Regions from separate parts of the Thermodesulfobium fumaratoxidans genome, predicted to be linked through region 2. Evidence: riboswitches for the same ligand, from Rfam matches in the RefSeq annotation. Region 2 holds a riboswitch; the other holds the start of a gene.
What was found. Region 2 has a riboswitch for molybdenum cofactor ahead of V4762_RS07845 (NADP-dependent glyceraldehyde-3-phosphate dehydrogenase). Riboswitches for the same ligand answer to the same signal wherever they lie in the genome.
Positions count from the first base shown of each region.

Region 1: another riboswitch for molybdenum cofactor. It lies ahead of V4762_RS01815 (extracellular solute-binding protein); the one in region 2 lies ahead of V4762_RS07845 (NADP-dependent glyceraldehyde-3-phosphate dehydrogenase).

Region 1 is NZ_JBAGBW010000002.1:137,561-150,346, forward strand. It holds gene V4762_RS01765 (hypothetical protein) at 1-303, shown strand, start outside; gene V4762_RS01770 (hypothetical protein) at 300-2,168, shown strand; gene coaE (dephospho-CoA kinase) at 2,186-2,779, shown strand; gene panB (3-methyl-2-oxobutanoate hydroxymethyltransferase) at 2,765-3,577, opposite strand; gene V4762_RS01785 (2-hydroxymuconate tautomerase) at 3,577-3,762, opposite strand; gene V4762_RS01790 (Fur family transcriptional regulator) at 3,764-4,144, opposite strand; gene V4762_RS01795 (RCKP-type rubredoxin-like domain-containing protein) at 4,266-4,391, opposite strand; gene V4762_RS01800 (MgtC/SapB family protein) at 4,642-5,343, shown strand; gene V4762_RS01805 (ABC transporter ATP-binding protein) at 5,351-6,439, opposite strand; gene V4762_RS01810 (ABC transporter permease) at 6,447-7,187, opposite strand; gene V4762_RS01815 (extracellular solute-binding protein) at 7,261-8,244, opposite strand; molybdenum cofactor riboswitch at 8,424-8,543, opposite strand; gene V4762_RS01820 (diguanylate cyclase) at 8,572-10,722, opposite strand; gene eno (phosphopyruvate hydratase) at 10,833-12,128, opposite strand; gene ilvA (threonine ammonia-lyase) at 12,369-12,786, shown strand, end outside.
Region 2 is NZ_JBAGBW010000020.1:16,205-28,990, forward strand. It holds gene V4762_RS07815 (ComEC/Rec2 family competence protein) at 1-633, opposite strand, end outside; gene V4762_RS07820 (ComEA family DNA-binding protein) at 630-1,208, opposite strand; gene leuS (leucine--tRNA ligase) at 1,216-3,729, opposite strand; gene V4762_RS07830 (universal stress protein) at 3,926-4,387, shown strand; gene V4762_RS07835 (M48 family metallopeptidase) at 4,494-5,165, opposite strand; gene V4762_RS07840 (sensor domain-containing phosphodiesterase) at 5,239-7,932, opposite strand; molybdenum cofactor riboswitch at 8,467-8,585, shown strand; gene V4762_RS07845 (NADP-dependent glyceraldehyde-3-phosphate dehydrogenase) at 8,801-10,441, shown strand; gene V4762_RS07850 (hypothetical protein) at 10,795-10,950, shown strand; gene V4762_RS07855 (cytochrome b N-terminal domain-containing protein) at 10,952-11,533, shown strand; gene V4762_RS07860 (hypothetical protein) at 11,555-12,502, shown strand; partial or broken gene V4762_RS07865 (MerR family transcriptional regulator) at 12,638-12,786, opposite strand, start outside.

The sequences.
Region 1 (12,786 bases), on a different contig from region 2:
GACTGGATCAAAAAGAATTATCCAGGACTTAGGTTGGAGAGATATAACTTATTTATGTCATATAAATTTGGTAAGTGGGGCTTGGATTTAAGGCTCAGAGAGGCTGAGGTAATGGGGATAATTCCAACTATTGAGGGACTTTCTATCAGCGATTCGAAGACTGTCCTGGAAAAATCTGGTTTTGAATTATTAAATAGCCTGGAGCAAATTCCAGTAAAAAAACGGGCTGTGTTTCTTGAGGGGACATCATCTAACGACAATGTACACATTTTCTTTGAAGGGTTTATTTATCAGGAGCCGTGAAATTTAATATAAATCTTAATAAAAAAATAATTTGTAAAAACACAAACAATAATATTTTTGATTTTGTAGTTTTTAAAGAGAGACTGTATCAACTGCGTTTATTTTTGTCAAATAATAGGGAAAGCATCTTAAAATCGTTTTCTTTATCAAAATCGAAAATTTTTACTTCTAAAAAGAGTATTTTTACATGTGCTCTTTTCTTCCTTGCTATCAGCGCTTGTATCTCGAGCAACTTTTCTTATGCCAATGAAAGTATGGTTATGGATACAAACAGCGCAAAAAGTGGTCAAATTCTTATGATTGATGGAAAAGTTTTTACATATCAAGATAAAGATGCCAAATCAAATATTACGAAAACTGTAAAAATTGGAAATGAGACAATTGATATAACCTATAAGGATATGCAAAAGCCAGGCAAGAGCTTTATGGTACCAGTTGGAGTTACAGATAAAGCGCTTGCAGAAGGTGCAAAAGTTCCTGTCTTAATGGCTGATGGAAAAATTGAATATGTAAATATTCCAAAACAAAAGGATACATTGTTTCCAAATACTATATATATTCCTGTTGCAGGGGCAGGACAGATTGGCAGCACGCCCGGCAAGCTGGTCTTAGGAGTTGTCCCTATAATTACTAAAAGGTTAAATATTACCTGGTCTGATACTGCAGATCAAGGTCTGGTAATTAATTATGACTATTCTGGACAGGTTGGTGGTTCGATATATGACACCACGAATAGACTTCACAAACAAGACTATTCTTTTTGGGCAAACTTTAACAATACGCATATAAGCGATCAATACGTTCTTGGAAAGGCCGATCCCACTGTGGGATATATTGAACAGCATGTCCCAATCAAGTCTTATAAGGGAGATCTTTCTAAGATAGGCAATGATGTGATTACAAATATTTCTTCTGATATTAGGTTGGACTATAGCAAATCGAGAGACAGAAGAGGTTTGATTGGGGCCAACTTAGATTGGGATACGAAGAATGCTCATTATGAATGGGGCTACTTTGATAGCATTATGTTCACAAAGCCTCACTTTGCATGGCGATGGGATCTTTATAAGTCAACAGATTTGTACAACCCTGAATATCTCGGTTTTTATGGAAGGTTGGATAACTTCGACTTTACTTCACAAAGAGGAAGTGTGAGCAGTTTTTCTTCAAATACAGGGTCTTTTACCGGCGGTTTTGAAAAAATAGGTGCAATGGTAGAAATGGATAACTTTATAAAGAATACATATTTAAGAATTGGCAGCATTCACCTGGATCCAAACGACGACTTTTATATGAGGGCAGATAGACATCTTAATACCAATCTTGAATATGAAACGACTATAGGTAGGCCAGTAATACTCGGAGTTAGCTCAAATAGGTTTGGCGGCTATGCATACTCTTCATACTATACTGTGGGCAGAAACTCGTGGATTAATTTGAGACTGGATCTAGATTATTATATTGGGAATAATTGGATGATTCACTTTAGGGGTCTTGATGACAATCTGAGAACTGGAGGTCAGACTGTCAACGCTTTTTGGGATACGAGAAATATTTATCTTGTAAAGTATGCCGATGCTCTAAACAAAAAAGATATCATTAACAGACTGGGAGTTGACTATATTTTTTCAGAGATAGAATTTTCAAGGAGTGAGTCTGGGGCTCCTTATGACACAAAGTATTACTTTGGATTTTCAAAAACTATTCCAATACCTTATCCATGGATAAGGATGAGTGAAGGTTTTAGATTTACAATTGGTATGGCATCTACCCCAATAGAGTTTTATATTATTAATCAAAAAAATGATAATGGTAATGGTAGAAGTTGGTCATTTGGGGCAACGCTGAGCATATTGTCCTTTTAATGATTAATGATGTGCTTATGAAAAATAAAAGATGTTTGGTAGCAATTACTGGTTCTCAGGGAGCGGGGAAAAGTGAAGTATTAAAGTTTTTGAGAGAATTAGGTTATGATGCTTATTCTGCTGACGAAATATCCAAAGAGATTTTTAATGAAAATTTTCAAGAGATTTATAAAATGTTCAAGGACTATTCTATAGAAAATACGAATTTTGATATTCCAAGGCTTAGGCGACAGATTGCTCTGGTCATCTCAAGAGATAAATCAATGAAGAAAAAACTTGAAGATTTTATATGGCCCAAGGTGAAAGAACGCTTAGATGAAATATCAAATAATAGCGTGGCAGTATTCGTAGAGATTCCTTTACTATTCGAGGCAAATATGGAAGATAATTTCGATAAAATATGGATTGTAGATGCTCCTTTTGAGGTTAGATTAAATAGATTGATAAAAACCAGGGGCTATACTGAGGAGGAGGCAAGAATTCGAATGAATCTTCAGTGGCCACCATCAAAGCCCATAGATCAGTGCAAGGTTCCAATTCAATACATTGACGGCGGCCAGGATATAGAGGATGTAAAAAAAAGGGTAATAGAGCTCTTAGACTCTTTTTAAATGATGAGCTTCATCATACGATGGAAAGGTTGAATTTATGATATCGAAATGATATCTGTTTAAGGACTCGATTATAGTATCCTTTATATTTGCATAACTTCTAACGAACTTCGGAACTCTGTTTGGATTTATCCCTAAGACGTCTTGCCAAACTAACACCTGACCATCTACAAATTTTCCTGCACCTATGCCAATAGTAGGCACTCTTAATTCTTTTGAAACTATTTCTGAGACCTCTTCTGGGATAGCTTCTAAGAGAATGCAAAATGCACCGCAATCTTCAAGCTCTTTGCTAGCGCTAATAATTCTGTCTGCATCTTCTTTTGTGTTACCTTGAGTTTTAAAGCCTCCAAATTTTAGAACATGCTGGGGAGTTAACCCAAGATGACTTATAACAGGTATGCCTATGCTACTCAATCTCTTGGTAACCTCAGGTATTGGATATTCAAAGCCTTCTATTTTTACTGCATCAGCGCCTGCTTTTATAAGCTTACCTGCATTTTCTATAGCATCTTTTATATCAATTTGGTATGAAAGAAATGGCATGTCGGCGACGATCATTTTGTTCGGAGCGCCCCTTTTTACAGCTTTAAGGAAAATTAGCATCTCATCTATTGTTATGCTAAGAGTGTTCTCGTGGCCAAGCATTAACATAGCAAGAGAATCTCCAACAAGTAGGGTATCAATATCGGTCATGGAAACTAAAAGAGCGCTAGTATAATCGTATACAGTAACCATCGAAAATTTCCTAACGCCCTTTAGCTTAACTATGTCAGGTGCATAAAGTTTTTTCTCCATTATTTCTCTGATAAAAGCTTTCCACCCTTTGCAATATCATCAGTCGTTAGATCGTGAAACAATATTGTAATGGCTTCAGGCTTTGCGTTTCCATTTTTTACAATTGTTTCAGTTATTTCTTTTGCAATCTGCTTTTTTTGTTCTTTTGTTCTTCCTTCTAACAATTCTATAGTTACTATGGGCATTCTAGTTTACCTCCTTTTTTAATTGACAATCAGGACAAATACCTACAATATCCAGATTTACAGATTCAACTTTAAACCCCTTTAGATCAAGGCTATTAACGTCAAAGTCGTAACTTTCGCTAATATCGACTATTTTTCCGCATTTTGAGCAAAGAAGGTGCGGATGAATGTGAATATTTGCATCGTAGTGAGCAATTCCCTTGAAGTCAATTCTCTTTATTTCTCCCTCTCTTTCAAGCTGGTCTAATGTCCTGTATACAGTCCCAAGACCCATCCTGGGTATCTTCTTTGTGGCGTTTTGGTAAATCCAAAGCGCATCTGGATGTGATTTCGTGCCCTTTAATATGTCTATTATAACCTTCCTTTGTGGCGTCATCCTCATCTTATGTCTCCTTATAAATTTAATACTTTTCTAAGTTTTGACTAACAAACATAAGTAAACTTTCTTAATTTAAAAGAGTCTACTTATGGAAAGATTTTAACATAATTTTAACAAGTTAAAATTATTGCTTATCTTTATCAAGTTCTACTTTCTCGAAAGAATTTTCTTCTTTGCACTCAGGACATTTTTTTGGCTTGCATCGACCTTCTTTTGTATAGCCGCATTTCTTACATTTAAAAATCGACATTTTTCTTAGCTCCTTTTGTTAATTTTAATAATCACTTATATTATATCATTTTGATAAACTATTTATATTAAAATACAATTAAAAATCTTTATATATTTATAAATAAAGTTTAGTCAATATTTTTTCCTTGGATTGATAATCTGATATCTTTTTCTCTTAAAAGGTTTTAACCTTTCACATGTTTTTGTTTAAGACGGCTTTAAGCTTAAAAATCTATAATATAAAAAGTTGAATAGAATTGAGGTGAAATATGGATCAGACAATGGGTTTGGGACAGACATTTTTCGGGTTATTTCTTGCGTTTGTGCTTGGCACGCTTATAGGTGTAGAGCGTCAATGGCGACAACATCCTGCTGGTTTGAGGACCAATACCCTTGTCGCTCTTGGGGCTGCCATATTTGTCGACCTTGGACTTCGTATGGGTGGGAGAGTCGATGATATAAGGGTGGTTGCTTATGTAGTTTCTGGAGTAGGATTTTTAGGAGCTGGGGCTATTATGAAAGAAGGCATAAATATAAGGGGTATAAATACTGCTGCTACTCTTTGGTGCTCTGCGGCAGTAGGCGCCTGTTCTGGAGCTCAACAATGGATGCCGGCAGCTATGGCTACTATCTTTATCTTGCTTACCAACACGCTTCTGAGGACAATGGTCGGTGCTGTAAATAATTTACCTATATTAACAGCAAATGATTTTATTATTTCTGTATGTGCAGGGGTAGAGCACAATAATGAGGATAAGGTTTTCAACGTAACAAGAAAACTTTTGAGGCAATTGGGCTATCCTGTGAAAAATATGAGAATAGAATCGTCAAAAGAGGGTGAAAGTAAAATAATATTTAATATTTTATCAGGCGACATAAATGAAGAAGATCTAAAGGATCTTCTGGAAAGGCTCAAACATACAAGTTATGTAAAATATGTAAATTGGAGCCAGGGGGCTAAAGATCATTAGAGATTGTTTACTCTTTTATGATGTGAATAGATTCAGGATCAATATGTACGTTTACTTTCTCGCCTATTTTAATTTTATACTTTTTGATAGTATCTTTTAAAGATACTGCTTTTAGAGAGATATCGCCTCGTAAAAAAATTTTATAAAAGAAATCAATCTGAACAACGTTTACAACTTCAAGGCTTATAATATTTTTTAAGTTGTGGTTTTCTTTTTCTGATTCGTCTAAAAAGGTCACATCTTCGGGCCTTATGCAAAGAATCACACTTTCTTTGACTGAAGTTCTCTCTTTTGAGTGTATCTCAAAATCAAGTTGGTTGAATTTTGCCTTTATAAGAAAAAGATCAGAGGATATATTTTCTACAAATTGGATTTTTGCTGAAAATAAATTTTCTATTCCTACAAAATTTGCGACAAATTTAGAATTTGGCCTTCTAAATATTTGATTTTTTTCTCCAACTTGAATTAGATTTCCATCTTTAATGATTCCTACAAGGTCTCCCAAAGTGAACGCCTCGACGTGATCGTGAGTTACATAGATTGCACTTAAAGAGAGCTTTTTCAAGATCTGCAAAAGCTCTTCTCTGAGCTCTTCTCTTGTGCGAGCATCAAGTGCTGACATAGGCTCATCGAACAAAAACATCTTAGGATTCGTAATTAAAGACCTTGCTAGGGCGACTCTTTGTTTTTCTCCACCGCTTAAATTAGATGGATATCTGTCTAAAAGGCTTTCTATGTGAAGCATTTTTATTATCTCTTCTGGATCAAGATTTGTTTTCTTGTATTTTTTTGCGAATTTGATAGGTGAGAGTATGTTCTCTTTGACTGTCCAATGCGGAAAAAGCGCAAAATCTTGAAACATAAATCCCATCTCTCTCTTTTCTACTGGCAGTTTAGAAATGTTCTGGCCGTCAAGATAAATCTGGCCGCTATTTGGAATATAAAAGCCTGCAATAGTTTCTAATAAAAGCGTTTTACCTGCGCCACTAGGTCCTAAAATTGCTAATATCTGGCCTTTTTTTAATTCAAAAGAGATATTTTTTAATAGAAATTTTTCAACCTTTACTTGAATATCTGAGACCTTAAGAAAACTCACTGTATGTCTATGCCCTCGATTTGTTGAAATTGGTTAAGTAGCGAAACAATATAAAGGTTGAAATAGTAACAATTAATAGTAATACTGCAGCAGCAGAGGACTGCTTTAAGCCCCCTGTGAGAAAGAGCTCATAGATTTTTACGGGAGCCGTCTCTGGATGATATGCTAATATTATAACTGCTCCGAATTCGGCAATTGATCTTGCGTAGGTAAGGACTATTCCGCTTAGAATAGATCTAAAGGCAAGCGGGAGGGATATGTGAAAGAAAACCTGGCTATTTGTAGCGCCCAAGGTTCTTGCAGCCTTTTCTATTCTGATATCGACGTTTTCAAAGCCCAATCTTGCAGAATTTACCATGTATGGCAAGCTTACAAAGAGCATTCCAACTATTATTCCAAATATGGTCCCCCAAAAACTAATCCCAAAAGATTGTGTTATGCGACCTATTGGGCCTGTTCTGCCAAAAACAAATAACAGCGCTATGCCTGCAACTGTATGAGGAACAGCAAGAGGAAGATTTACTATGGCCTCAACCAATGATTTATAGGGGAATTGGCCCCTTGCAAGAATATATGATAGAGGAGTTCCGAAGATAGCGGCTATAATTGCAGTAATAAACGAGGCCTCTAAACTCAACATTATTGAGTTAGTAACGTCGGGCATTTGAGCTACTTTTAAGATGAGACCAATCGGTTGCTCGAATAACATCTCTAAAAGCGGTAACAATATAAATCCTAAGATTATCATTGCGAACAACCAAAAGCTTAAAAACAACCAATTAAAATGTATCCTCTTGCTGTTCAACATATTTTTCATTTTACTATTTTGGCCACTCACTTACAAATTGCTTTAGTTCTGCTGGAACCTTAGTAGTATCATTTGCATATGGTTTTTCTATAACTCCAAATCCGCTCTTCTTCATTACTGCCTGACCCTCTGGACCAAGCAAAAATTCAACGTATTTTATGGCCCATTCAGTATTTTTAGAGTTATTTGGAATAGTTATAGCATATATTATCGGCTTTCCTGGGAGCTCTCCATTTTTCGTATCTACCAATGCCTCTTTATAGATACTTGAGTATTTTGGATCGCTAAGATTGATTTGTGTTGGTAAATCTAAGTATTTTAGATGATGCTGAAGTGCATCAGATTTATAAATAGCAAGATAGTCAATCTGACCAGCTTCAAGTGAGCTCAGTAACTCTGTTTCTGTGTCTCTAATATTTTTTTCTGGCGCATTTGCAAGAACTTTTTCGTAAATTGATGGATCTTTGTAATAGCTATCTGCAAGTTTTAACATTTGAAGTGTTTGGTAGCCAGATGGGTCAGTATTTGGATTTGATCTGCCAATCTGAACGCCCTTTTCTGACAATATTTTATACCAGTTGTCCGAGTTTATTTCGTTGGCATATTTACTTTTATCTGTATAGACAAAAGTAATCGAGTTGTTTACGAAGCCGATATACCAATCGGTATATTTTGTTTGGTTGTTTTCTCCAAACATATACTTAGGGATAACATTGTAGTCAGCAACTGCAATAATATCACCTGGTTGATGTAGATCGGTGACCTGTTTTACCATTTTTACGCTTCCACCAAATTGAGATTTTATGGAAACATTCGGATATTTTTTTTCAAAGGCTGCATCAATTTCTTTAAATGGCTTGGCTAAAGTTCCAGCCCCATAAAGGTATAAATTTACTTTTTCTGTTTGCTGATTTGCCCCCTTATTAGAGGTTGCACATCCTGCGATAAATACTCCAGCTAATAACAAAATTACGATTGCTACAATACCCTTTTTCAAATTAAGTTCACTCCTTTTTATCTAAGATTTTAAACTGATACTATTTTTCTATCCCCCCTTCTATAGAAAATATTTTGATCCTGTAGGATTTGGGGCATAAATGATATAGGCTTGAGGCTGTGAGATAAAAAAGGAGGCAAACAACTCTGGCATAGAGTCACTAAAAGAAATAAGTCGCGCATAATAAAAAATTGTCTCCTTTCCAATAGGGGGCTGCTCGGTTTCCCAAACAACCGTTAAGTGGTTCTTTGCCTTAGCCCAAGGCCTTAGGTCAAAAGAACTCGGAGTTTAGATAATTCTATAATAAAATTGGTTCTTTGTAAAACCTTATGTGCAGTATTTCTTGAACTTTATGCAGTTTCTTCCAGAATTCTTTGCATCGTATAGCAAATCGTCTACATTTTTTATTAGAGAATCAACTGTATCTGATTGACAGGCGTCGATAACGCCGATGCTTACAGTAAATCTAATGCTATTTAGATCAATGCCTTCCACTAACACTCTTAATTCTTCGGATAGTTTTGCGGCCTTTTCTATTTTCGTATTTGGCAAGATCAACATAAATTCTTCTCCGCCAAACCGTGCAAATGTGTCAATCTTTCGTAGTCTATTTTTTATGGTATTGCAGAATTCAACTAATACTCTGTCTCCCATATCGTGACCATATATATCGTTAATTTTTTTAAAGTGATCGATATCTAACATTGCTAAGGAAAAAGTTACGCCTGACCTCTTGTATCTTTCTGTCTCGTCTTGAAGCCTTTCTATGAAATACCTTCTGTTAGGTAGTCCTGTGAGATAATCTGTATTTGAGAGGTCTTTTAAATCTTTTTCCATAACCTTATATTTTGTAACGTCTATTATATAGTGTAACGATAAATCAACATCTACTGGCACCCACCATATTTCAAAAAACCTGCCGCCAAAATCAACTATGCAATTTTTTGCAACTCCTTCACTATGAGCTGAATTTAATAGGCAAAAATTGCAAGACGTATCATGATCTGTGCTATCTGGATTGTGCAAAGCATCTATTTGATTGGTTGAAACAAATTTACTTTTGTATATTTCATTCCAATAATATCCGCCCAAACGAGATTGAAAGAGGTCTTTTGCTGCCTGGTTTTGATAAATTATTTTATAGTTTTTTATAAGCCATGCTGGGTTTGGCAAACCATTTATCATAAGGTTTAACTGATTTTGCCGTCTTTTGTCTTCTTCTTCTAACTTTACCAATTCAGTTATGTCTCTTCCAAGCGATATAAAGTATTCTATTTCGTTGTTTTCTATTATAGGCGATATTATTGCGTCTAAGAAAAAGATATGACCATCCTTTGCTTTGTCTATAAACCTATATTTAAAAGTTTTTTTGTTGCGCAATATATTCCACATACCTTCATAGACTTCATTTTCTATGAGCCCAGACTTGAAAATATTTGGATTTTTTCTAATCAGTTCTTCTTTCTTATAACCAGAGATTTTGAGGACGGTATCGTTTATAAATACTATATTTGCATTTTTATCTGTAATTATGACCCATTCGTGAGTTTGATCCATTGCAAATTTCATTACGTCTAAGAGTCTATCTTTTTCAAATTTCTCGAACGTATAGGATAGATCTCTTTTTAGCTCTTCTATTAGTTTTATGTTTTCAAGTGAGAATGAGCCTTTGAAATTGTCAAGAATCAGGATTACGTATTCAACTTTTTTATTTCTAACTATGGGTATAGCGCAAAGAGAATCAATGTTGTGTTTTTTGTAAAAGTCTATCCAATAGGAATGGTTTGGATTACTTAGCACATCTACTCTTAATGAGATATCTTTTGTATGGTATGCTTCAGAAATTGCGCCTCTTCCATATATGGCATTTGTGTCTACGCTGATTTTGTGGTTTTTTAAAAACATATCAAGAGATTTTCTTATATTTTTGTCTTTTGTCTTTATAGAAATAGGCTTGAACAGCATATTTTTATCTATGTTGCCAAAAATAGCAATAAAATATCCAATTTCTTCTACGAGAACTTTGCAGACGTTTTCGATGAGAGATTCTTTGTTTCTTTCATTTTGGATAAGCTGGTTTATCTTTAAGAGGGCAGTTAATAATTTTTTATAAGACTCTTCAGAAGATTTGTCAATTATTATAACAAGACCTGATTTCTTTCCTTGAAAGTCAATTGTGTATGATGTTACATAAGTACTTATTAGGGCTTTGTCTTTTCTTAAAAAATTAACTTCTGAGAGTTCTTTTATAAAATTTTCTCCTGAAAGCCTTTTCGCAATAACTTTTTCTGATTCTAATCTTTCTTTCTTGTTCTGAAATATGAACTCAAAAAATGTCTTGCCAATTATCTCATCAAGGTCTCTGTCTATTAGATTCGAAAAAGAGCGGTTTGCATATACTATTTTGCCAGATTCTTGGTAAATAAAAAGGGATATTAAAGATGAATCTTGTAATAAATCTAATAAATTTATATCCAATTTAAGTTTCGGTATGTATATTAATTATATTTATCATAATATTTATGATATCAAAAAAAAAGAAATCCTACCACAAAATTATGATAGGATTTCTAAATTTAGGATAAATTTTAGAAATTTATGGGTCTAATAAAAGCACTCTTGCCAGCATATCTTGCAGACTTCCCAAGCTCTTCTTCGATTCTCAGCAACTGGTTGTATTTTTCTACTCTTTCGCCCCTAGCAGGTGCGCCTGTCTTTAGATGTCCAGCGCAAGTTGCCACAGTAAAATCAGCGATAAAGCTATCGGTAGTTTCCCCGCTTCTGTGAGAGATGAACGTTCCCCACTTTGAGTTCTGGGCATATCTTACTGTATCAAAGGTCTCTGAAAGAGTGCCTATCTGATTTAATTTAATCAAGACTGAGTTTGCAATATTTTCAGAAATGCCTCTCTTTACTATTTCTATATTTGTTACGAATATGTCGTCTCCAACTAACTCGATTTTGTCTCCTAGGACCTTGTTCAATAGTTTCCATGATTCCCAGTCGTATTCGGCAAGACCATCTTCTAATAACACAAGTGGGAAATTGTTTACGATTTTTTCATAGTATTTTACCATTTTAGCTGGTTCTAATTCTTTTTTCTCGCGCCTTAAAATGTATTTTCCCTCTTTGTAAAATTCGCTTGAGGCTGGATCAAGGGCAAAACCCACTTCTTCTCCAACTTTTAGCCCCGCATTTTCTATTGCTTTGCTCATCAATTCAAAAGGTTCCTCGTTTGATTTTACGAGCGGAGCGAAGCCGCCTTCGTCTCCTACTCCCACGCTGTAGCCCTTTTCTTTTAAGAGACTTTTAAGAGATTGATAAATTTCGCTGCACCACTCATAGGCTTCTCTGAAAGTATTGGCTCCGTAAGGTGCAATCATAAATTCCTGAAAATCTGCTCCTTGCCAATTTGCGTGAACTCCGCCATTCATAATGTTCATGCATGGAACAGGCAATAAATTTGCATTTGGGCCTCCTAAGTACTGGTAGAGCGGGAGGTCTGAGAAATAACTTGCTGCTCTTGCTACTGCAAGAGATACGCCGAGTATGGCGTTTGCGCCTAACTTGGCCTTATTAGTAGTTCCGTCGAGTTCTATCATAAGAGAATCAATTTGTCTTTGTTTGGTGGCATCTAAGCCAATTAATTTTGGAGCAATTATTTCGTTTACGTTGCTGACGGCTTTTAGTACGCCCTTGCCAAAAAATCTTTTTTTATCGTTATCTCTTAGCTCTATTGCTTCCTTAGAACCGGTAGATGCCCCTGATGGAACTCCTGCACGAGCTGTTATACCGCATTCTAATAAGCAATCAACCTCTACAGTAGGGTTGCCTCTGGAATCTAATATTTCTCTTGCCTTGATCGATGCTATCCCCTGTTGCATTTTATCCCTCCTAAAAAGATATTTTTTATTAGTATGAAACTATAAAATTTTAATGTCAAGTCAGATTGAGCAGTCCTTGCTTTACGGTTGGTATTTATTAAAGATTATCAAATTATATGTTTAAAAATTTTATACAATATTTTGTAATAAATAAAAATTATTTGACAAATGCGATCTGTTGTAATAAAATTTTTTGTAATATGAAGATATTTTTAATTACAAAGGTAAAAAGGAGAGTTTATGGATATTTCTAAAAAAGAAATAGAAGCTGCTCGTGAAACCCTAAAAAATGTAGCATATAAAACAGAACTCGCTTACAGCAACACGCTCTCTGGTATGACAGGAAATAGAGTCTATCTAAAAATGGAAAATTATCAGCGTACCGGTTCATTTAAGCTTAGAGGCGCATACAATAAAATTTTTAATTTATCTGAAAAAGAAAAGAGATTAGGCGTAGTAGCATCTTCTGCAGGAAATCACGCACAGGGAGTCGCACTGAGCGCTACCTTGTTAAACGTAAAATCATTTATAGTAATGCCATCAAAGGCTTCTATTGTTAAAGTTAAGGCCACAAAGAGTTATGGAGCGAACGTAATATTGCAAGGCGACAGTTTTGATGAGGCAAATGAAGCTGCCAGGAAATTACAGGAAGAAAAAA
Region 2 (12,786 bases):
CTGAGCTCCAGACACCACAAGTATGTGTAGAAGTCCAGTGCGGTTAAAAGCGTTATAAACTTCTTTGGGCGGCTGAAAAAGATCGTCCCCATATAGCATTGCGCCAAAGACCATACCCTCTTGCTCTGAAATATTTTGTCTTATAGCATTTTCAACATACTGTTTAAAAAATAACTTGTTGTTGGAGCTATTTTTCTCAATTCTTGTCGCCAAAATAATAGAATTGCCAAGTGACTCTCCGTCAATTGTAATATTATCTCCTTGTTGAAAATTGGTTTTTCCTCTAAAGATGACTCTTTCAATCTTGGAAGCAAATGGATCTGGGCTATGAAGATATACTTTCAGCAAATTATTTTTTTGATTTATTACTGTAGCGGTGAAGAAAAAGTTTTTATAGCTAAATTTAGTTAGGTCTTTAGAATAAGAAAGAAACAAGCCGCTAAATAAGAGTAATGTGGAAATTGTAGTTATTAATACATAAAATTCCAGCCTTTTAAATTCAAATGATATTAATAAAAAAAGCATACAGGTAAAGATATAAGCCAAAAGTGCCAAAATTGAATAGTTGTAGTAAAAAAATATGCCTGCGCAAAATGAAAAAGAAGGCAAAAGTAAAGGATATCTCCAAATCAAAAGGTTATAAAACCTCTTAACTTCTCAATCTTTGAACTTGAAAAATTTAATCGCTGTTTAAAGTCCTCTAAATTAATAAACTTCGACTTATTTCTTTCATCGATTATCTTTTCTGCAGTAGCCCTTCCAATGCCAGGCAAGGAATCAATCTCTTCCAATGACGCCAAGTTTACATTCACAATTGTTCCATGTGCTGACCCAGAGCTAACGAATGGCACTTTGATAGTCTGATTTTGCCTAAGCTTCTTGTTTAGCGCCAACCCTGATGTGTCGGCGCCCTCAAGACAGCCCCCTGCAACTATTATAAGATCTTGAACCTTAGATCCATAGGGAACCTGATAATCACCAGGATTCTTTATAGCCCCCTTTATATGAACAACTATATCTTTTTCTGCTGTAGTAGAGTTAATTTTTACCTTGCTGCTCTTGCTTTTATCATCATATTGATTGCTTTGATTATTTTGTGTCTCGCCAATAGGATTTACAGGATTATTCGATCCCTGGCTAAAACCCCAATAAGCCACGATAGAGGCTACAAATATCAATGATAATATTAGAGATAGCTTTTCTTTCATGTCATATCTATTTGACCACTATATTGAAAATCTTGTTCTTTACATAAATTTTCTTCAAGATATCCTTGCCCTCGATAAACTTTTTCACTCTGAGACTCGACATTACCATATCTTCTATAACGTCTTCGGTTTGATCTTTTTCTACCATAATCTTGTCTCTAAGTTTTCCATTGATCTGTATTGCAATCACGCATATATCGTCTTCAAGATAATTTGTATCTACTTCTGGCCAATTCTGTGAACTTATCAGGTCTTTATTTCCCATTTCAGACCATATTTCTTCGCACATATGTGGAGCAAATACAGAAAGAATTATGGTGAATGTCTCAAATATCTTTTTAACAAGCTCGGGTCTTATTTTTTTGTTCCTTAGAGAAAAAGAAAATTCATTCGTGAACTCCATCAGAGCAGCGATCGATGTATTAAAATGAAACTTGTCCTCAATGTCGTTTCCAGCCTTTAACAATGTCTTGTTTAATTTTTTGTAGATATCGACCTCATCTTTGTTCAAATCATCGAAAGTTAACTCTTTTGTGACCTTTATCAAATCAATATTATCGTGGAATAGTCTCCAAACCCTTGATAGAAAACGGTGAGCGCCCTCTACACCCTGGTCGCTCCATTCAAGATCCTTTTCTGGCGGAGCCGCGAAAAGAATAAATAATCTAGCTGTATCTGCGCCGTAAGTAGCAAGGATCTCTTCTGGGTCTACCACATTTCCCTTTGATTTAGACATCTTTTCGCCTTCTTTTAGGACCATACCCTGAGTTAAAAGGTTCGAAAAAGGCTCATCAATTTCCAAAAATCCTAAATCTCTTAAGACCTTCACGAAAAATCTTGAGTAAAGTAGATGAAGGACTGCATGCTCGACTCCACCAATATATTGATCTACGCTCATCCAGTACTTAGCTTTATCTTTAGAAAAGGGTTCGGTAACATTTTTTGGATCGCAAAACCTCAGATAGTACCATGAAGAGTCGACAAACGTGTCCATTGTGTCGGTCTCTCTCTTGGCATCCGATCCGCATATTGGACATTTTACATTTACGAACTCATCGATATTGGATAATGGAGATCCGCCTGTTCCAGTAAATTCGACATTTGTCGGCAGAATAACTGGCAAATCCTTCTCGCTCAAAGGCACAATTCCACATTTCTCACAATATACTATTGGGATAGGAGTGCCCCAATATCTTTGCCTTGATATGAGCCAGTCTCTTAGCCTTATCTGTTTGGCGAATTTTGCTATTTTTTCTTCTTGAAACATCTCTACAATCTTCTTTTTAGCATCTGAGCTCTTTAACCCAGAGATATGAGGCGAATTTACGACAATTCCCTCATCTTCATAAACACTGCTCTCATCGCAGGCGTCCTTATCTTCGGGCTTTATTACGTATTTAATAGGAAGATTTTTCTCCCTTGCAAAGTCAAAATCCCTTGCATCGTGAGCTGGAACTCCCATCACAGCTCCTGTACCGTAGCTCATAAGAACGTAATTTGAGGCAAAGACTTGAATATCTTCATTTGTAAGCGGATTCACAACTGTTATGCCAAGAGATACGCCTTTTTTATCATTTACACCAACTGTAAACCTATTTTGAATCTTTTCTTTTTCATAATCCTTTAAAAACTCTATCAATTCTTCATTATTTTTGCTGTCTAAGATATTTTTCACTATTGGGTGTTCGGCTGAAACCACCATAAAGGTTGCTCCGCCCAGAGTATCTGACCTTGTGGTAAATACCTCTATAAAATCGTCTTTATACCCATCTACTTTCTCAGAGAGCTTAAATTTTATCATTACTCCTTCTGATAAGCCTATCCAATTGCGCTGCATAACTTTTACTTTTTGAGGCCAGCCCCTCAAGATATCAAGGTCTTTTACAAGCTCCTCAGAGTAGTCTGTAATCTTGAAGAACCACTGTTCAAGCTCCTTTAATTCTACTTCGCTTTTACATCTCCAGCATCTTCCTTCTTCTGCCTGTTCATTTGCAAGAACAGTTTTACATTCGGGGCACCAGTTAACTTTTGATTTCTTCTTATATGCCAATCCCTTTTTGTAGAATTGAAGAAATAGCCATTGGTTCCACTTATAATAATCAGGAAAGCATGTAGCTACCTCTCTATCCCAATCATAACTAATTCCTAAAGAATTTAGCTGTCTCTTCATATTCTCAATATTTTTTACTGTCCACTCATAAGGATGAACGCCGTATTTAATAGCTGCATTTTCAGCAGGCATCCCAAAAGCGTCCCAGCCCATTGGATGAAGAACATTGTATGATTTCATCCTGTGATAGCGAGCTACAACATCACCAATGGTATAGTTTCTAACATGCCCCATATGAAGATTCCCCGATGGATAAGGGAACATTTCCAATATAAATATTTTTTTGTTTCCCTTTTCCTCTTCTGTTTTAAAGACCTTCTTTTCTTTCCATGTTGCCTGCCACTTCTTTTCGATTGTTTCAAAAGGATATAAGCCCAATAATATTGCCTCCCCAATTTTTAGTAATTTCATTTGAATTATTATAAACCCAAATTATAATTTTATAAATTTTAAATAAATTTAAATATAATAAATCATTTCAATTTAAACTCTTATTAATTCATAAAATATTGTTATAAAAAAAAGTTTTTAATAGTGCTATTATTAAATAAAAGCTTAATGTTGTAAGTGTATTTAGTACAAAATGAATTTACAAAAGGAGGGTAGAATGAAAATCTTGGTAGGAGTAAACGATTCTAAGGACTCCCAAGATGTTGCAAGATGGGCTATTAACTTTGCTAGCCAGGAAAAGGATTCTGAGGTCACTTTGGTATTTGCAGAGAAAAGGATGCCTTTTGTTTCATACGAAGATATTACTGACGATCAGCTAATGGCACTTGCTCAGGTAGACGGTGAAATGATTTTTGATAAGTGCTTGAATGGCTTCAACACAAAAGGAACTACAGTAAAAGAAAGAATTCTCATAGGCGATCCTTCTGCTGAAATTTTGAAAATTGCAAAAGAAGAAGGAGTTGATTTTATCGCTCTTGGAACCAGAGCCCTTTCACCAGTGTGCCAAATGTTTATGTGCTCAGTTTCAGAAAGAGTTATAAAAAAGTCTCCAATACCTGTAATAATTAACAGGTTCCCATCAGAAACTGTAAAAGACTTACACACCATCAAGGCTTAAGGGGGTTATAAAGTTTAAAGTTATGCAATTTATTGATAGCGTCGTCCCTTTTTTACCCATAGGTCATACATACCCAGCTATCTAAAAAATAAGCTGGGTATGTAATTTAGACTATCAGTTCATGACCAAATTCTTTTAACCATTTTCTCTTCTCTTTATAGTTTGGGACAAGCCCTTCAACCTTACTCCAAAATTCCTTTGAATGGTTTTTAATTATTATGTGTATGATTTCATGCACTACTACATAATCAATAATATCTATAGGAGCCATAATAAGCCTCCAAGAAAGACTTAGAGTATTTTTATAGGAACAAGACCCCCAATTCGTCTTTGCGCTGGAAATTCTTAACTTGTTAAATTTTAGTCCTGTTAAATGCGAGTAAAATGTAGCTCTTTCAGAAAATATTTCACGAGCACGATTCTTGTACCAATTTGTCAATATGCTTTTAGCTTGTGGTAGATGATTTTTTGCAATATAAAACCCATTATTAAATATTATAGGTTTAGCTTGAAAGTCGGCTACTTTTAATTTAAATAAATTTCCCAAATAAAAAAATTCTTCTCCATCACAAAATTTCTTCTCTAAAACTTTTGAATTTCTTTCGATTAATTCAGATTTTTTTCTCTCAATCCATTCAGCGTATTTCTCAACAACTTTATCTATGTCCACATCAGTTACATAATATGGAGCCTTTACGACAAGCTTTGCGCCCTCTATTATCTGAAGAGAGATTGTTCTCCTTTTTGAACGTAATATTTTGTCTATTTTAATAGAAATCTACCCCTATAAGCATAAAGTGAAATACTGCATTTTACACAAACTTGCTACAAAAAAATGTATATCAATTCGATTATGTCTCTCGCTTCATTTTACGATATTCTTTGATTATAGCTCTCTCTAAAACCTTTTCAATTTCTTTTATTCTGTCCCATTTGTTCTCACTTGGATTATTGTTCATGTCGTTTACAGCAAGATAGTATTCTTCATAATATTTAAATATCAGGCTGTCATCTGATACGTACATATTTTTCATATCAATATAAAGCTGGCTATTTTTAAAATCAGTAAAACACAAAATATCCTCAATGTGTGAACCAAAATATATTGACCTCTCCAAAATGCCATGCTGAACCAGCTGCCTGGAATAAATGCCCAAAAGGCTTTTTAGGGATCTAAATCTAAAATATCCTGTATTTAAGAAATCTTTTAGCATATCCTTTGGCATTGGTCTTGCTATTGCATAGCCCTGAAGCAGCGGAACTCCCATAGAAGTTAGGGCATCAAATATGTCTGGAGTCTCTACCCCCTCTACCACAAAATATATGCCCTTCGCTCTTGCCAGACCGAAGATAGATTCTACAAAGTGAAGGTCTTGAGGATTCTTTTCTAACCCACGAATAAAGCCTTGATCCAATTTTATCTTGTCAACAGAAAGATTTTTTATTCTCAACAGTGACGAATATGCACTGCCTACATCGTCAAGCGCAAGCTGAACCCCAATATCCTTTAACTTCATAAGATATTCTATTGCCTTTTCGATCTGAGTGAACTCAGTTCTTTCAAGTATTTCGAAAAATATCTTTGAAGGCTCTACCTTGCTTTTTTCTATAATATTCTTAACAATTTCTACGAAATTTTCTGACACAAAACCAGGCTCTATGTTTACAGAAACAACTAAGGAATGTCCATCTTCATCCAATTCCTCAACATCCCTTAGAGCAATTGTTAATACCTGACGAGTTAATTCCAATAAATCTTCATTTGTAAATTTTGATAAAAATTTATCTGGCGTAAGTATGGCTCCACCATCATCAAGCAGCCTTGCAAGGGCTTCTATCCCAACAATGCTTGAAGTTTGATTGTCAAAAATCGGCTGATAGTAGACCATTACTCTACCCTGACTTAATAACATCTGACAATGATTTTGTTTTTTCGATACCGCCTCGCCGTATATAGTCCAAAAGTTAGCCCTGTCCTGTTTGTGTTTCTTGCTATCATAGAGAGCTTGCAGGGCATAGCGAATCATTTCACTTTGATTCTCAACTTTCACATAAGGATAGATACACACACCCATACTAAGACCTACTATGTTTATTTCTAAATTATCTTTTAAAATAATTGGCTCAAGAATACTCTTTTCTATCTTTTTAAATATTACAGAAAGCTTATTTTTATCCTGACAGTTTTCAAAAATTATTGCAAATTCATCTCCCACGAGGCTAAGCCTACAAATAAAATCAGTCTTTCTGAGAGATTCCTGCAATCTTTTGGCTACGATTTTTAGCACTTCATTCCCTACTGCATAGCTAAATTTTTCATTAATCATTCTAAAACAATCAAGGTTTATTACAGCAAGAGCCATTAGCCAATCATTTCTTTTTGCCCTTAAAAATGCTTTATTTAGCTCACGCTCAAGCATGGCTCTATTTGGAAGTCCCGTCAGAGGATCGAAACTCTCTTGATATCTTAACTCTTCACTTAGTTTATCTCTTTCTGTAACGTCTATAACAGTCCAAATTACATATTTATTATTGTCCTGAACTTTAGTTAACACTCCAGATAAATCTACATAAAGACTTGTTTTATCGCAGCGGACAAAATGAACGTTTTTCAATACGTCATTTTTGCCTTGAAAAATTGTAGCTTCAGTAAAATTCCCAACTTTGTTGTAAGTCTCATCGTTAGGATAAAAATCTCTAATCTTTAACCCAAGCATTTCCTTTTCATCCTTGAAGCCCATCATAATAGCAAAGGTCCTGTTTGCGTCAAGGATATCCCTATCAGGATATCTAAGCATCACTATCCCGACACCAGCATTGTTTAACAAAGCCTCTCTTAGCTGAGCAGATTCTTTTTCTTTGTTAAAAAGATCTATATGGTCTAATCCGAAACCAATATCATATGAAATCTTTTCAAGGATTTCTTTAAGAAGTTCATTGTCAAAGAAACCTTCATTTGAATGATAAAAGGATATTACCCCCCAAATATCTTTATTTCTAAAAATGGGAAATGTGGCCCCAGATGCTATATCATATTCTTTTGCTTTTTCTTTCCATGGATTCTCTAAGGGATCTTTTACAAATGACGTATAGTAAGGTCTTTTCTCTCTATAAGTCTTGCCAACCATACCCTGACCTTCAGGAATATCTGAACAAACGGATATTTTAATATCATCTAAAATCTGTGTAACGCCTGCTACACCGATAAATTCTATGTTTTCATTTAAATTCGCTTTGCCAATAAAAACAAGTTTTATGTCAGTATGTATTGATATTAGTTCACAAATTGTTTTGAGAAAAAGATTTTCATCTTTTGTTTGAGAAGCAATCTGATTTATCTGGGTTAACGATACATTTAACTCGACTAAATTTGTTAAGAACTCCTTACCATTTTTAAATTTATTTTTTGGAAGGTTATTGCTAATGGTGCCTTCAGTAGCCTGAAGAAAGAAATGTAAATCAGGAGTTTTTTCAATATAAATTTCTTTTGAATTTATATACTTTTTAGATTTAAAATTTTTTGAACTATTTTTATCATGCTTCATAATTATTCACCACACTAGAGGTGATTATATACAAAAAAAGAGTAGAAAAAGTTCTTTTCAAATAGGAAAATAAAATCTTTTCTATTTTTATCTTGTGTAAATTTGTGTGTGTGTGGGGGGGGGGGGGGCTAAAGAACTTATAAAATATAAATGAATTTGAAGTAAATAAAATCTTAAAGAGTTTAAAAAAATAAAAAAATAATTTACAACTTACGCTACAAAAAACAAAGTTACTTTTTAAAAAGTTAAAAAACATGGGACAAATGCTTTACAACAACAATAAAATAGGTTTATCCCCTCGTCAAATTACATCATCTCCATATTCTTAAATTAAAAACCAAAATTAAAGAAAATATAATATTATCATGCTATGCAAACCTAGTTATTTAATAACACAATAAAAATTGTATCATAAAGTATAAAATATTGTGAATAGCAATTTGCTGCTTTGCAATTTAAATATTAACATATAAATAAATTAGTAAAAACTAAATTTATTACAATTGATTTCTATAAAAAACTAAATTATACTATAAGGTATTGTTTCTCCGAGTTTGCATATCTAAAGCTTAAGTGCTATGAGTGCAAACCAATACGGTAGCTTTGGAAACGAAACTGCCCCCCTTTTGGAAAGGAGGAAAATATATGAGGTTTGTTTATTCAGATTATTGTGCTTATTGTGCTTATTTTCTTGCCTCCCTCATCATCTTGTTCTTTCCTTAGAAATATTTTTATTTTTTTGATTTTAAAAATTTAAAACATTGGTTCATTTATTTAAGAATTGAATATAGCTTTATCAAATACTCCTAAGGTTGGAGATATCTAAATGGTGCCCCAAATTTAAAATCTGAAATAATTGGAGGTTGATGTGAATCAAAATAAAGATGATATTAACTTTAACTTCAAATTCCCCATTATAAATAAAATCCCAGCTAAATTTGTTCTGAAAGATCGCATTGATCAAACAGAATATCTTTGTAATGGAGAATTACAATCTTGGACAAAAGACAAAATAACCGTTCTTTCTCCCATTTTTTGTTGTAAAAATGAAGATTCAATACCTGAACAGATAATACTTGGAAGCTATCCATCATTAGATGAAGAAGAAGCACTAAAAATTCTTGATAGCTCAATAAATGCATATAATAACGGAAATGGGGCCTGGCCTTCAATGAAGGTTGAAGACAGAATAAAATGTGTTGAAAAATTTGTATATTTAATGCAAGACAATAAAGATGAAATCGTAAATCTTTTAATGTGGGAGATTGCAAAATCACATATAGATTCAGAAAAAGAATTCGACAGAACTGTTAAATATATAATTGATACCATTGATGCGCTAAAAACTCTTGATAGAAACTCATCAAAATTTTTAATAGAAGAATCAATAATTGCACAAATAAGAAGGTCTCCACTTGGTATAGTGCTCTGTATGGGCCCATTCAACTATCCTCTGAATGAAGCTTTTACAACCCTTATACCAGCTCTAATCATGGGAAATGTGGTTATTTTTAAACCACCAAAACATGGCATTCTTTTATATAGACCTTTGCTAAAAGCATTTAAAGAAGCCTTTCCACCTGGCGTTATAAATACTCTTTATGGAAGAGGAAGGACAGTTGCATCGGCTTTGATGGCAACAGGGAAGATAAATTGTCTCGCCTTTATCGGCACAAGTAAAGCTGCCGACTCGCTCCAAAAAACACATCCAATGCCTCACAGGCTAAGAATGATACTTGGACTTGAAGCAAAGAATCCTGCAATTGTTTTGTCTCACGCAGACATTACCCTCGCCGTAAAAGAATGCTTGCTCGGAGCACTTTCTTTTAATGGACAAAGATGCACAGCGCTTAAAATACTATTTGTTCATTCTGAAATTGTAAATGTTTTTCTCAAAAAATTATCCGATGAGATTGAAAAATTAAAAATTAATTCTCCATTTGAAGATGATGTATTTATAACCCAAATGCCCGCAGAAGATAGGGTAAAATATTTTTTAGAGCTAATTGAAGATGCAAAAATGCTTGGAGCAAAAGTGATAAATAAATTTGGCGGTTCATACAATAAAACCTACTTTTATCCAACAATTTTATATCCAGTTAATAAAAAAGCCAGAATTTATCACGAAGAACAATTTGGACCGATTATTCCAGTTGTTCCATTCTCAGACATTGATGAACCATTAAAATATATAACTGAATCTAATTATGGTCAGCAAGCAAGCATTTTTGGGTCTGATCCTGATGCAATAGCTAAAATTATAGATGCACTTGTAAATCAGGTATGTAGGGTAAATTTAAATTCTCAATGCCAAAGAGGTCCAGATATATTTCCTTTTACTGGTAGAAAAGACTCTGCGGTCGGCACACTTTCAGTGTCTGATGCCTTAAGATCATTTTCTATCAGAACACTTGTAGCCGCAAAATCTTCAGACCTAAATAAAAATTTGATAACAAAAATAGTCAATGAAAATAAATCACAATTTTTATCAAGGGATTTCATATTGTAAAGTTATAGTAGAAGAACTAAACGTTGTACTCAAAAATTGATTATAAAACACTCATAGTTTCAAGGGTAACTATATCTCTTAAATTATGCGTACATTATTAAAAGCAAAACTAATTTGTATTTGTTTTTTATTTTTATATTATAAAATGCAATTTTCTGCTTTCGATAATTGAATTTTAAATTTAATTACATATAATATTCAAATAAAAATTGTTCAAACAATGACAGAATTTAAAATAGATAAACATTTATATTGTTAAACGATTTCTAAAATTAAAGATAAGGATTTGTGATAATATTAGTTTAGGTTATTCCGAATATTTATAAACATTTATTTCGGATGGAGGGAAAAATATGATACCAGCTCAAGGTTTGCCCCCTGTTCCTCATTTTGCTTTTGGAATATTCAACCTTGCAACACCTGACATCATTGCATGGATGATTGTTCTAATTGTTTTTGTCATATCAATTTGGCTTAGATTGCCAAAGTTTTTTGAAGGGGATGAGTAAAATGAATATTACAAGAAAAACAAAAAACTTTTTTAAGGAAAATCTAACTTCAGATGACATTTTTCCTACAACTATGCCAACTTATGTTAATTCTTTTGCTTACATATTTGGCGTTATATCTCTTTCCTCTTTTGCTTTTATTGTAATTACAGGAATAATATTGGTTTCATTTGGTCCAGCATGGTATCACTTTTCAAAAATCGGCGCTTTTGTTAACTCTCTTCATTTTTGGGGGGTCCAAATTTTTTTTGGAGGACTTATTCTTCATCTATTATCAAAATTCTCAATGGCAGCATATAGAGATGGACGAGGCAAAACATGGCTTTTCGGAATGTTGGCCTTTGGATTAACAACCTTTGAAGGTTTTACTGGATATCTCTCACAAACAAATTGGGATTCTCAATGGATTGCTGTACAGTCAAAAGATTTGCTTAATGCTATGGGAATTGGTGGATTTTTCGATCCAATGAACACGGCACAAATTTTAGGTTTTCACATTTTAGTTGTGCCTATCGTATTAATTGTGTTAATTATAATCCATCTTTTTCTCGTAAGAAGTGAAGGTCCTGTAAAACCTTTATAAATTTATGTGGGGTGAGAAAATATGAGCTTAAAATCTGATAAATATTTAAAGAATGTTCCATTAAAATCTTATGATCTTATAAAAGAGGGCTTGGTTGTATTCGTATCCATAGCCATAATAATATTTGCTCTTGCCTTAGCATTTGGTTCTCCAGACTATCCTCCAGTTACCGCAAAACAAATTGCAAAATATGAATCTATTTCCTATCTGAAAACATTTATCAATATTCTTGACGACAAAAGCCCAATTGGCGACTATGGCCCGCCATACGATAGCGATACTTCTCAGTCTCAGAATTTTTTTGGTATTAAGCCTTCAGCTATTTTAGGTGTAACTACTCCGATTAATTCAATAAATGATTATATAATAAATCCTCTTGAAAAGGTTGCTGTTTTTGACAATAATTTAAAATCTGCTCTTGAAGCATATAAAAATGCTACCAATGAACAAAAATTGAAATGGGTAAAATCTTATGATAAGGCGCTTGAAAATGCAAAAATTGAACACAACAATGTAATAATTCCTAATGGTGACTACGGTCCTATAAAAACAATGATGAACAGTTTATTTAAGTTGGGTTTGTCTGGCTTACTCGAAGGATCAATTGTCTCTTCAAATTCTCCTTATGACTTTTATAATATGAATTTTACGAAACCATTGCTGCTTTTTCAGGGAAAAGTTTATCACAGTGTTGCAAGGCCATTGGATATGCTTGGAGAAGATTGGGGTATATCTAATGAAACAGGAAATTATCCTGGCGCTTGGTGGCTTTGGCCATATACACTCGCATACCAGCTACCGCCCATGTCAACATCTCCTAATGGAGATTTACAGGTTGGAATATTGATGATAACGTTTTTCTTAATACTTTTATTCTTGCCATTCTTGCCATTTCTCAATAAAATCCCAAAATTTTTAAAAATTTATAGAATAATCTGGAGAGATTGGTATAAAAATCAAAAAAATTAAACTTACAAAATTAAATAATTAGTAAATTCATTATTATTTTCACAATAATTTATCCTATCTTTTAAAATCATTTAAGGCTTGAAAACTGTTTTGTACATTTATATATACTTTATTAAATGTAAGATTTCATATTGATTATTTTATATATAAACTATCTCTTCTCAAAGATTTTTCCTTTTCAACTACTATCTTTTCGTAAACTGAAATCTTATAATCAAGTCTTTCTAGGGTCTTTTTCGTATTTTCCATCTTTTCAATTAGATATTTACGCTGTTCAATAAAAA